Regions from separate parts of the Yersinia sp. KBS0713 genome, predicted to be linked through region 1. Evidence: predicted binding sites of a transcription regulator. Region 1 holds the regulator's gene; each other region holds the start of a gene.

Region 1 (4,275 bases):
TCACCTCTAAACGTGCATCGTGGTGGCTCAATGCATGCTTCACAATCGCCAGCCCCAGCCCACTACCGCCCGTTTGCCGTGAGCGCGCTTTATCCACCCGATAGAAACGCTCGGTCAGCCGTGGCACATGTTCCGGGCCAATTCCCGGCCCATTGTCGCTGACCTGAAAGTGTGCGCCTTGTGGCGTTTGCTGCCAACACACCTCAATTTTGGTGCCCTCAGGGGTGTGATTAACCGCGTTATAGACCAGATTCGAGACAGCACTGCGCAGTTGATCTTCGTTGCCAAACACCTTTAACTGCTCATTCACCCGAAAAGTGATCTCGTGACGGCCATTACTCAATGCCTGTACCTCATGCTGCAATACTTTTAGCATCAACGGAATATCCACTCGCTCATTCATATCCACATTAGGTGCAGCTTCAATACGTGATAGCGTCAATAGCTGTTTAACCAGCCCATCCATGCGCTTGGTCTGCTCCTGCATCGTCCCGAGTGCTTTGTCCCGCAATGGCCCGGCTAACTCCTGGTCATGCATCATTTCCAAATAGCCCTGCAATACTGTCAGGGGGGTGCGCAGTTCATGGCTGACATTCGCAAAGAAGTTACGCCTCGCCCCTTCCAACTGACGCATTTGGGTCACATCACGGGCGACCATCAGTAATTGCCCTTCTGAATAAGGCATCACGCGAAACTCAACGTAATAGCCATTATTCAATTGCAGGGTCAGTGGGCGGGAAAAGAGTTGCTGTTGCAGATATTGGCTGAACTCTGGATAGCGCAATAAGTTAAGAATATGCTGACCATTATCCTCCGGCCAACGAAACCCAAGCAGTTGCTGAGCCAGGCCGTTACACCAGAAGATATTGCCATCAATGGTGGTGATAACCACCGCATCCGGCAGTGATTCGGCACCACTACGAAAGCGCTTGATGAGTAGTGCCAACTCGCGCCGACGCCGACGATTTCTCAGTTGCATCTGGTATAAGCCGTAAAATAGCGGCTCCCAGCTCCAACGGCCAGCAGGCGGGGTCATGCTGCGGTCTAACCACAGCCAGTGAGATAACTTAAGTTGGTTATAGAAGTTCCAGACTAGCGCCGCGAGCACGGATATCAGCAATAACCAAGGGAGATACCCGATAAAAGCACCCAGCAGTAATGCCGGCAAACAAAAAAGGGCCAGCTCTAAAGCCAGCGTTTTCCACGATAAACGTTCTAACACAACGAATTCTCCGGCACTGAAAACTCAGTAGCGCGTTGAGAAACGGTATCCAGTTCCCCGGACAGTTTGTACCATGCGGTCATGACCATCAACTTCAAGCGCCTTGCGTAGTCGACGAATATGCACGTCAACCGTCCGATCTTCTACATAAACGTTAGTGCCCCAGACATAATTAAGCAACTGCTCACGACTGTAAACACGCTCAGGATGGGTCATAAAGAAGTGCAGTAGTTTAAACTCGGTCGGCCCCATATCCAGAGCTTGCTCGTTAGCCATCACCCGATGTGAGGAGGGGTCAAGGCTTAGCCCTTGCATTTCAATCACTTCCTCCACCGCCATTGGCGATATCCGCCGCATAACCGCCTTGATGCGCGCCACCAGCTCTTTCGGCGAAAAAGGCTTGGTAATATAGTCATCAGCACCCACTTCCAAACCGCGGACTCTATCTTCTTCTTCGCCACGGGCTGTCAACATCATCACCGGAATATCTCTGGTCAATGCTTCGCGCTTCATATGTTTAATAAATTGGATACCCGAGCCACCCGGCAGCATCCAGTCCAGCAGCACTAAATCAGGGAAAGGCTCCGACAAACGAGTGACTGCGCTGTCATAATCTTCGGCTTCTAATGGTTGGTAACCATTCTGTTCCAACACAAAGCACACCATCTCACGGATTGGCGCTTCATCTTCCACCACCAGTATGCGTCTTGCCATCATCAACCCTGCCAGTAAGTTAGTGGTCACTATTTGATTTCGGGAGCCATTATGCGTCAGTTTTGTGACATTTTTATGAAAAACATCGCGCTTCTACCCGCAATAAGCATAGTGATAAATTTTACAGTAATTGCAAAATGCAGCAGCCAAGTTTGCGAGACGTCTCGGAGATTTACTTCAAGCGACTGTTTTAGCCGCGACATCCTGCGGTCAGCGTTTATAATCAGCGCCACTCTCTTTGACTGATAACCTGCCGTGCGGGAGATTTATGCGCATTATCCATACCTCTGATTGGCATTTAGGCCAACACTTCTTCACCAAAAGCCGGGCTGCCGAACACCAGGCATTTCTGCACTGGCTCATTAGGCAGATTGAAGAAAATCAGGTAGATGCGCTGATTGTCGCTGGTGATATCTTTGATACCGGCTCCCCACCTAGTTATGCCCGCGAGCTCTATAACCGCTTCGTGGTGGAGCTACAGCCCACGGGCTGCCAGTTGGTTGTTCTAGGGGGGAATCACGATTCAGTCTCGACACTGAATGAATCACGTGACTTGCTTTCCTATTTGAATACCACGGTGATCTCTTGTGCCAGTCGCAATCTCGAACAACAAATTATTACGCTGAAAAACCATCAGCAACAACCTGCGGCCTTACTCTGTGCAATTCCCTTCTTACGACCACGGGACTTGGTGAGCAGTCAAGCCGGCGAATCTGGCGAGCAAAAACAGCTGGCACTGCAAGAAGCCATTGCTGCCCACTATCAGGCGTTATATCAGCGGGCCATTGAACTGCGCACCGAACTGGGTTTGCCGCTACCTATTATTGCCACCGGGCATCTCACCACCATGGGTGTCACCACCTCAGACTCGGTTCGTGATATCTACATCGGCACACTGGATGCGTTCCCCGCTCAAGCATTTCCACCAGCAGATTACATTGCGTTGGGCCATATTCACCGGGCTCAGCAAGTGGCTAAAACCGAGCATATCCGTTACAGCGGCTCCCCCATTGCCCTGAGTTTTGATGAATTGAGCAAAGAGAAAAGTGTCTATCTGGTGGAGTTTGCCCAACAGACCCTGGCATCAGTGACCCCGCTATTCATACCGCAATTTCAGCCGATGCAGCTCATTAAAGGGGATTTGCAGCAAATAGAGCAGCAGTTGGCTAAATTTGTTGATCATCAGGGCTTACCGGTCTGGCTGGATATCGAAGTTGCCACCAAAGACTATCTCACTGATATTCAACGGCGGATTCAGGCCCTGACCGCAGATCTACCCGTTGAGGTCGTGCTATTACGTCGCAGTAAAGAGCAGCGTAACAACAGCATTGAGCGGCAAGAGAAAGAGACACTCAATGAGTTGAGTGTCGCCGATGTATTTGAACGTAGGCTCGCACAGGAGGCAGATTTAGCCGAACCACGCCAGCAGCGGATGCGCCAAATGTTCAGTCAGGTGGTGGAAGAGATCACGCAAGGTAAAGATGCCGCAGAGGAGCAACCGATATGAGAATTTTAAGCCTGCGGCTAAAAAACATTAACTCTCTGCAAGGGGAGTGGAAGATAGATTTCACTGCTGAGCCGTTTGCCAGCAACGGCTTATTCGCCATCACCGGCCCCACCGGGGCGGGGAAAACCACACTATTAGATGCGATTTGCCTTGCGCTGTACCACCAAACACCGCGCCTGAATGTCACGCCCAGCCAAAATGAGCTAATGACACGCCATACCGCAGAATCACTGGCCGAAGTTGAATTTGAGGTGAAAGACACCCGCTATCGCGCATTTTGGAGTCAACGTCGCGCAAAAAACAGCCCCGAAGGGAATCTGCAAGCGCCTAAAGTTGAACTGGCGTTATGTGAAAGCGGCAAGATTCTGGCCGATAAAGTGCGTGATAAACTCGATAGGGTTGCTGAGATAACCGGCCTGGATTTTGGCCGCTTTACCAAATCTATGATGCTGTCACAGGGGCAATTTGCCGCATTTCTCAATGCCGACGCCAATGACCGCGCGGAGCTATTGGAAGAGCTAACGGGCACCGACATCTATGGGCGTCTATCAGAGCATGTATTCGAACAGCATAAGCAGGCCAAAACCGATCTGGATACCTTGCACCAACGGGCAACCGGTATTGAACTGCTAAATGAAGAACAACGATCAACCCTATCGCAGCAGATAGATTTGCTCGATCAACAAGAGAGACAGCTCACCGCAGATCAGTTAGTCAATCAACACCAAATAACCTGGCTAACCCATTGGCAACAGCAGCAAAAGAGCGCCTTGGAATATCAGCAGCAACAAAAACTGATTGAGCAAACTCTCCAGCAAGCTCAGCCGGAGCT
Region 2 (4,275 bases), 940 kb from region 1:
GCAGCCAAACTCAGGCTTGGCTGGAAAGCCTACGGCCACGAACCCTACCTCTGGCTTTTGCCTCTATCGTCACTGGCTCAGCACTGGCTGTCTGGCTCGATAGTTTTAAACCCGCCGTCGCTTTACTCGCCTTGTTAACTGCTGGCCTGCTGCAAATTCTGTCCAATCTGGCCAATGATTACGGCGATGCGATTAAAGGCAGTGATACCGAGGAGCGTATCGGGCCGTTACGCGGTATGCAGAAAGGGATGATTACCCGCCATCAGATGAAGGCCGCACTGATTATCACCGTAACCCTGACGGTCATTTCCGGTATCTCACTCATCGCCATCGCTTGTGAAAAGCCCAGTGACGTTTTAGGTTTCTTATTGCTCGGGCTGATGGCTATTGTGGCTGCCATTACCTACACCGTGGGTACTAAACCCTATGGTTATATGGGGCTGGGCGATATTTCAGTATTAGTGTTTTTCGGCTGGCTGAGTGTCGCCGGGACTTACTACCTTCAGGCCGGGCACTTTGATAGCATTGTCATGCTGCCAGCCACCGCCTGTGGTCTACTGGCGACCGCCGTACTAAATATCAATAATTTGCGCGATATCGAAAATGACAGAGCGAATGGCAAAAATACGCTCGCAGTGCGATTAGGGCCGGTTGTCGCACGTTATTATCATGCTCTATTGATCGCCGCCGCGATCTTCTGCCTGGCGCTGTTTAGCACTCTGAATTTGCATAGCTGGGCGGGATGGATCTTTATTCTGGCCGTTCCATTGCTGGTTAAACATGCTCTGTTTGTCCTGCGCGAGCCAACGGCGGCGGGCATGAGGCCAATGCTCGAACATATGGTAAAAGCCGCACTACTGACCAATATCCTGTTTGCTGTCGGCTTAGTATTCAGTTAATCCCGTGTCTCTCTTTGTCCGAGCGGGCTGGCGCGAAGGTCGGCTCGGATAAATTTAACAATTGATGATTTTGCCAACAGTAGCCAGAAAGGGATATACTTAGCATCCCAGCCGCAACCAGACGTTAATCCTATGAAATATGATACTTCCGATCTCTGCGATATCTATCACGAAGAGGTAAATGTGGTAGAACCACTGTTCTCCAATTTTGGCGGACGTACTTCATTTGGTGGCAAGATTACTACTGTAAAATGTTTCGAAGATAACGGCTTGTTGTTTGACCTGCTTGAAGAGAATGGTCTGGGCCGTGTCCTGGTCGTCGATGGCGGTGGCTCGGTGCGCCGTGCATTAGTCAATGCTGAACTTGCTGATTTAGCGTTGAGAAACGAGTGGGAAGGGATTGTCGTTTACGGTGCCGTCCGTCAGGTTGATGAACTGGCTGAGTTGGATATCGGTATTCAGGCCATGGCCGCTATCCCTGTCGGTGCCGCCGATGAAGGTATTGGCGAGAGTGATATCCGCGTTAACTTTGGCGGTGTAACCTTCTTCTCCGGTGACCATTTGTATGCTGACAACACCGGTATTATTCTGTCAGAAGAACCCTTGGATATTGAATAACACTCCACGTATCTCTCAGCGAAAAACATAAAAAAGGGCGATATCGATATCGCCCTTTTGCTTTCCTGCCACTTCAAGCAGGAAGAGTTTGTGCAAGCCAGTCAGTACTCAGACTTCTTCCATCTTTCCCAGCAGCGCCCGCAGACGATCCTGCCAGACGTGCTGCTCTTGCTTTAGTTGCTCATTTTCACGCACTAAGGCTTCACGACCACCCGCTACATCCTGAACTTCTTGGGACAGGGTGTTATTTTTCTCTTTCAGCTCTTCAATTTCCATCTGCAATAAAGTGATGGTATCAATCGCCTGCTGAACTTTAACTTCCAATTTCTCAAATACTTCAAATGACATTCTTCGGTCCCCTTCTGGTAGCAAGGCGTACAACTTTTAGTCGCAGTCATCATTCTTCACCGAAGTTACCCTATGCACGACATAACCCGTATCGACTAAAGCAACCCTCGGTAGATGAAACTGCTGTGAATACTTATCGCGCTATATATTCATCGAACGAGTGTAACAAGCGCTATGTTCTAACGCGTTCCTTCATAAAGGCAACGCAGCTTGATAAAAACGATGCTCTTGATAAACCGATTGTATGTAGCCAGTCTCCCCCTGTCTAGCGCCATACGGGCACAAACCACACTCTGTAGCAATTTCGTATAAGTATAAATCAGTAAAAACTGAAAGACGGCGGTGAGCTATCCTGTAAAACTCTACATTCTCTTAACAAGCAGGGAGAAAACCACTGGTCTGATCACACTTTTAAAGTCCCTTAACAGCCATGAATAACGCGAAATCGCTCATTTTTATGACGCACCACACACATTTTGATTTCGCTATTTCTCGTTTGTGCTCGTTAACGATAAATTTACATCACTCCCTTCGCGGTCCGAAGGGCAAAAATAAGAAATACCCTATAAATCTCTGTCTGTAGGACATCTACTATGAGCCAAACCGCTAGTTCGACCTTGAAGGGCCAGTGTATCGCAGAGTTCCTCGGTACCGGTCTGCTAATCTTTTTTGGTGTAGGTTGTGTTGCTGCGTTGAAGTTGGCCGGCGCCAGTTTCGGGCAATGGGAAATTAGTATCATTTGGGGCCTGGGTGTTGCCATGGCCATCTATTTAACAGCAGCAATCTCAGGTGCACACCTTAATCCGGCAGTAACCATCGCACTGTGGTTATTCGCCTGCTTTGATCGCCGTAAAGTTATCCCTTACATTGTGGCGCAGGTTGCCGGCGCATTTTGCGCTGCCGCATTAGTGTACGGCCTGTACTACAACCTGTTCGTCGATTTTGAACAGACCCATCAAATGGTTCGCGGCAGCGCTGAGAGCCTAAATCTGGCGGGTATCTTCTCCACCTATCCAAACCCGCACATTTCTGTTTTCCAGGCTTTCCTGGTTGAAACCGTGATTACCGCCATTCTGATGTGCCTGATTTTGGCGCTGACTGACGATGGTAACGGTATTCCACGTGGCCCACTGGCTCCTCTGCTGATTGGTATACTGATAGCCGTTATCGGTGCATCAATGGGGCCATTGACCGGTTTCGCATTAAACCCTGCACGTGACTTTGGTCCAAAAGCTTTCGCTTATCTGGCAGGTTGGGGCGAAATTGCCTTCACTGGCGGGCGTGATATTCCTTACTTCCTGGTGCCAATCTTCGGGCCAATTGTCGGTGCATTGCTTGGTGCATTTGGTTATCGCGCGCTGATTGGCCGCCACTTGCCATGTGATGTGTGTGCAATCGATGAAGAAGAAACTACGGTCACCGCCACAGAACGCAAAGCATAAATAATAGATAATGCTATAAACGGCAACTTAAAATGTGAGCTTATTATGACAACTGAAAATACGACTCAAAAAAAATATATTGTTGCGCTTGATCAAGGGACCACCAGCTCCAGAGCAGTGGTGCTGGATCATGATGCTAATATCGTGAGTGTGTCTCAGCGCGAATTCACCCAAATTTACCCGAAAGCGGGTTGGGTTGAGCATGACCCCATGGAGATCTGGGCAACCCAGAGTTCCACGCTGGTTGAAGTGCTGGCGAAAGCCGGTATCAGTTCTGATGAGATAGCCGGTATCGGCATCACCAACCAACGTGAAACCACCATTGTTTGGGATAAAGCGACCGGTAAACCGGTGTATAACGCCATTGTTTGGCAATGTCGCCGTACTGCCGATATCTGCGAAAAATTGAAAAAAGAGGGGCTGGAAGAGTACATCCGCCACAACACCGGCTTGGTGGTTGACCCTTACTTCTCCGGCACGAAAGTGAAATGGATCCTCGATAACGTGGAGGGCGCGCGTGACCGTGCTGAGCGTGGCGAGCTGCTGTTTGGTACCGTGGATACCTGGCTGGTGTGGAACATGACACAGGGCCGTGTACACGTTACGGATTACACCAACGCATCACGTACCATGATGTTTAATATCCGCACCAAAGAGTGGGATGAACGTATGCTGGCGGCGCTGAACATTCCACGCGCTATGCTGCCTGAAGTTCGCCCCTCCTCCGAAGTTTACGGCCAAACCAACATTGGTGGTAAGGGCGGGACGCGTATCCCAATCGCTGGGATCGCCGGTGATCAACAAGCGGCTCTGTTCGGCCAGCTTTGTGTGCAACCAGGCATGGCGAAAAACACCTACGGCACTGGCTGCTTCCTGCTGATGAACACCGGTGAAGAAGCGGTTCAGTCTAATCATGGCCTGTTGACCACTATCGCCTGTGGCCCACGTGGTGAAGTTAACTATGCACT
Region 3 (4,275 bases), 810 kb from region 1:
ATACAGGCTGGCAGTAAAATCATTTCCGCATCCGATGATAGGCGCGATAGCTCATCTGCCAGTGGTTGCCGATTCTCCGGCAGATCCAGCAAGCGGGCGATATTCACCGCACGGAATTCACTGGGGTTATCGCGCAAGCGGTCGAGTGCCGGTAAATGCAGATAATCCGCCGTGGCTTCAACGCCCTGCTCCTGTAAAGCGCTGGCGACCATCTGTGGCTGAAAATCGAGGAAGCCTTCAATGCCAATAACCGCGACATTTCGCCATGGCAGTGGCCCTTCCAGTGGCGCAACCGGAATATCCGCCGGGCTGAGCCAAGTGGGCCGGCAGCCACCTAATGGCGTCAAGCGCAGGTGATTTTTTGCCGCACTGCCCACCAGTGTCAGGCCGCAACGCTGTAATAGAGCTTCGGCTTGTGGCGCTAATTCACTCAATTCACCCACTGATCCGGCCTGGCGCATTTTGCTGTAGGGGTGCTCAGGGGCCAATTCAGCCAAAGCATCAATTGCCGCTAACGGCTGGCTGACCGCCCGCCCGTCAGGTAGTTTTGCCAATAGATCCAAAGAGCCGGAGGAGAAGTGCAGTGCATTTTGGCCGGCGCTGACAATCGCACAGTATTTGCCTTGCTCGGCCAGCCGTATCCCACAAGCCAGGCCAGCCAGCCCACCGCCGATGATAATGACATCAAATTTCATCGTGTTTCTCCTGAGCAGGGGCCACGGACGGGGTGTCATCCAACCCACACAATCCCTGATAGACCCAATGGGTAAACTCACTCTCCCGCAGCGCGTCGCCCCAAGCTATTGGGCGCACACCTTTCCAGCGCTCATTGAGAAATTGCACCAGTTGTTCGCGGGATTGTTGCGGCGTCGTCACTTTAAAGCGGCTGAGTAAACCGGCAGCCCGGCAGGCGCAGAGTTCGCCCTGACAGGTGCCCATGCCGACGCGGGTGCGGCGGCGTAAATCCAGCAGGTTGTTCACGGATAGTGACTCAACGGCATAGCGCACTTCACCGGCCGTGACCGCTTCACATTCGCAGACCAAGCTGTTATCGAGCCGATTCCCCGCCAACAGCTGTGTCGCGCGGTCGCCGTGGCGATAAACCGCAGAACCGCGAATGCTGGCAGGCAGCGAAATTACTTTGCTGAGGGTCTGTTCCGCCGACTGTTGTGAGCCGGGTAGCGGCTCCTTGGCGGTGGTGCAGCTCGCGGTCACCCCCAATTTTTCGCACACTTTATCAGTGGCCCACTCCGCCATCAGGCGGTAGGTCATCAGTTTACCGCCAGTGATGGTGATGAAACCTTCCAACCCATCACGGCTGGCATGATCTAGTAGCACGATGCCACGACTAACATTGCGCCCTGACGGGTCATCATCACTGGCCACCAGCGGTCTGACGCCGGCGTAAGCCCGTAGAATGCGGGTTTGCGCCAGTTGCGGCGAGAGTTTGGCCCCTTCGCGGATTAAGGTGTCCACCTCTTGTGCGGTGACCACCATATTGTCTATTTGGTCATATTCGATGTGGGTGGAGGTGGTGCCGATCAATGAGATGGTGTCGCCGGGAACCAAAATGTCCGCATCCGCCGGTTTACGGCAGCGGTTGATCACCATGTTATTGATCCGATGGCCGAGGATCAGTAGCGCACCTTTAGCAGGGAACATGCGAATACGAAGATCCGCGTATTCGGCAATGTGCTGCCCCCAGATCCCTGCGGCATTGACCACAATCTGCGCATGGATCTCATATTGGCGATGATTTTTATGATCGAAAACGCGCACGCCGCTCACACGGTCACCCTGGCGTAAAAGACCGATAACCTCATGATAAGTGAGCACATTCGCACCGTGCTCACGAGCATCCAGCATATTGGCGGCGGTTAAGCGAAAGGGATCAACAGTGCCATCTGGGACGCGAACGGCGGCAATCAATGCGGGGTTAGCGGCAGGTTCCAGTCGCAGGGCCTGTTTGGGATCAATGGCTTGCGCTTCGATCCCCGCCTCCTGACAGCGGGCAATAAATTGCTGCTGATACTCCAGAGAGTCTTCTGGCAGGGTAATAAACAGGCCATCTGTTTGCTCAATACAGTGGCGAGCAATACGTTTTAGGATCCGGTTTTCTTCAATACATTCACGGGCGGACTCGCCATCAGTCACCGCATAACGTGCGCCACTGTGTAGTAAGCCGTGGTTACGACCCGTCGCGCCGGTGGCAATGTCATGCCGCTCCAACAACGTACAAGCCAAACCCCGGCGGGCGCAGTCACGCGCGATCCCTGCGCCGGTGGCGCCGCCACCGATGATGATGACATCCGTTTCTGTGTAAGGAGAACTGTTCGTCATGAAAGACCCCGCATTATCAGACAGCCGCCTGGCGGCTAATTATGCGTCTATTGAGCCACACTCTTTATGGGTATTGTTTGATAAGGAACAAAAACGAACTAAAAACGAAACTATTATGGTGCTTTAAAACCATGATTGTGATCAAAGTCACAGGGAATTTCTCATTACTGGTTTCAAAATGTTAACCAATCGCTCAAAATTGCCCCTGCTTTCATATAAGTGTAACAAATGCGCCATCACTCACAGATAAACAGAGTGAATTTATCTAGCATGGCGTTCGTTATAGAACATAAACGAGAGCATGTACGCCGTTTAACCACCGGGTTGAAACACCGGGGTAAAAAACAACAAAAAAGCCATCGGAGGCACTCATGTTGAGTATTTTCAAGCCCGCGCCACATGTGGCACGGCTTCCCACAGACCAGGTCGATCCAACTTACCGCCGCTTACGCTGGCAAATATTCATGGGCATTTTCTTCGGTTATGCCGCCTACTATCTCGTGCGTAAAAACTTTACTTTGGCCATGCCGTATTTGATCGAACAGGGGTTCTCGCGCGGGGATCTAGGTTTCGCACTATCCGGTATTTCTATCGCCTATGGTTTCTCAAAATTCATCATGGGGTCGGTCTCTGACCGCTCGAATCCGCGGGTATTCCTCTCCGCCGGTTTGATTCTCTCCGCCGCCGTGATGCTGTTTATGGGCTTCGTGCCTTGGGCAACCTCCAGCATTGCCGTGATGTTTGTGCTGCTGTTCTTGTGCGGCTGGTTCCAGGGTATGGGTTGGCCGCCATGTGGCCGAACCATGGTGCACTGGTGGTCGAAGAAAGAGCGCGGCAGTATTGTGTCGGTCTGGAACTGCGCCCATAACGTGGGTGGTGGTTTGCCGCCATTGCTGTTCCTGCTAGGGATGGCGTGGTTTAACGACTGGAAAGCGGCACTCTATATGCCGGCGTTCGGTGCCATTTTGGTGGCATTGATTGTCTTTGGTCTGATGCGCGATACCCCTCAATCCGTGGGCTTGCCACCGATTGAAGAGTACAAAAACGACTATCCGGACGATTACAGTAAAGAAGCGGAAGAGGAGCTGACAGCTAAGCAGATCTTCATGCAGTACATCTTGCCCAACAAACTGTTGTGGTACATCGCGATTGCTAACGTTTTTGTCTATTTGCTGCGTTACGGCATCCTCGACTGGTCACCCACCTACCTGAAAGAAGTGAAGCACTTCGCGCTGGATAAATCGTCATGGGCATATTTCCTGTATGAATACGCTGGTATTCCAGGGACGCTGCTGTGCGGTTGGATGTCCGACAAAGTGTTTAAAGGCAATCGTGGTGCAACTGGCGTGTTCTTTATGACACTGGTGACTATCGCGACCATCATTTACTGGCTGAACCCGGTCGGTAATCCGGGCATCGATATGGCCTGTATGATCACCATCGGCTTCCTGATCTATGGCCCGGTGATGCTGATTGGTTTACATGCCCTTGAATTAGCACCGAAAAAAGCGGCAGGGACGGCGGCGGGCTTCACTGGCCTGTTCGGTTATCTGGGCGGTTCGGTCGCAGCAAGTGCCATCGTCGGCTACACCGTTGACTTCTTCGGTTGGGATGGCGGCTTTATGGTCATGATCGGCGGCAGCATTCTGGCCGTGGTGTTACTGATCGTCGTAATGTTTAGCGAGAAAAAGCATCACGAAGAGCTGGCGAGAAAGCAGGACCTATAAGTTCTGATAGTTCAGTGAGTTAAGATGATGACAGGCTGTGCCGTTATTTATGGATTAGATAGCGTCACGGCCTTTTTTTACCCCCTAGAACCTATACCCAATAGATTTCAAGATGGAGCACTATCAATGCAAACCCACATCAAAACCGTGTTGGCGAGTATTATTCTGGCATCTTCAATAGCAGGTCAGGTGCAAGCGGCGGAACCAT

What was found. The regulator PhoB, encoded in region 1, activates phosphate uptake and scavenging genes when phosphate is short. The targets are predictions, from matches to a motif close to CTGTCATAAAACTGNCNNAT.
Positions count from the first base shown of each region.
Region 2: a site for PhoB is predicted at 2,310-2,329, ahead of FFE93_RS20560 (MIP/aquaporin family protein). Genes of this name have one in related genera too.
Region 3: a site for PhoB is predicted at 2,549-2,568, ahead of glpT (glycerol-3-phosphate transporter). Genes of this name have one in related genera too.

Region 1 is NZ_CP042173.1:3,399,964-3,404,238, forward strand. Features, by position in the region: gene phoR (phosphate regulon sensor histidine kinase PhoR) at 1-1,222, opposite strand, end outside; gene phoB (phosphate response regulator transcription factor PhoB) at 1,247-1,936, opposite strand; gene sbcD (exonuclease subunit SbcD) at 2,205-3,443, shown strand; gene FFE93_RS16335 (AAA family ATPase) at 3,440-4,275, shown strand, end outside.
Region 2 is NZ_CP042173.1:4,343,987-4,348,261, reverse strand. Features, by position in the region: gene FFE93_RS20580 (1,4-dihydroxy-2-naphthoate polyprenyltransferase) at 1-899, shown strand, start outside; gene rraA (ribonuclease E activity regulator RraA) at 1,032-1,517, shown strand; gene zapB (cell division protein ZapB) at 1,626-1,865, opposite strand; gene FFE93_RS20560 (MIP/aquaporin family protein) at 2,459-3,307, shown strand; gene glpK (glycerol kinase GlpK) at 3,353-4,275, shown strand, end outside.
Region 3 is NZ_CP042173.1:4,211,899-4,216,173, forward strand. Features, by position in the region: gene glpB (glycerol-3-phosphate dehydrogenase subunit GlpB) at 1-695, opposite strand, end outside; gene glpA (anaerobic glycerol-3-phosphate dehydrogenase subunit A) at 685-2,340, opposite strand; gene FFE93_RS21825 (hypothetical protein) at 2,339-2,467, shown strand; gene glpT (glycerol-3-phosphate transporter) at 2,712-4,067, shown strand; gene glpQ (glycerophosphodiester phosphodiesterase) at 4,194-4,275, shown strand, end outside.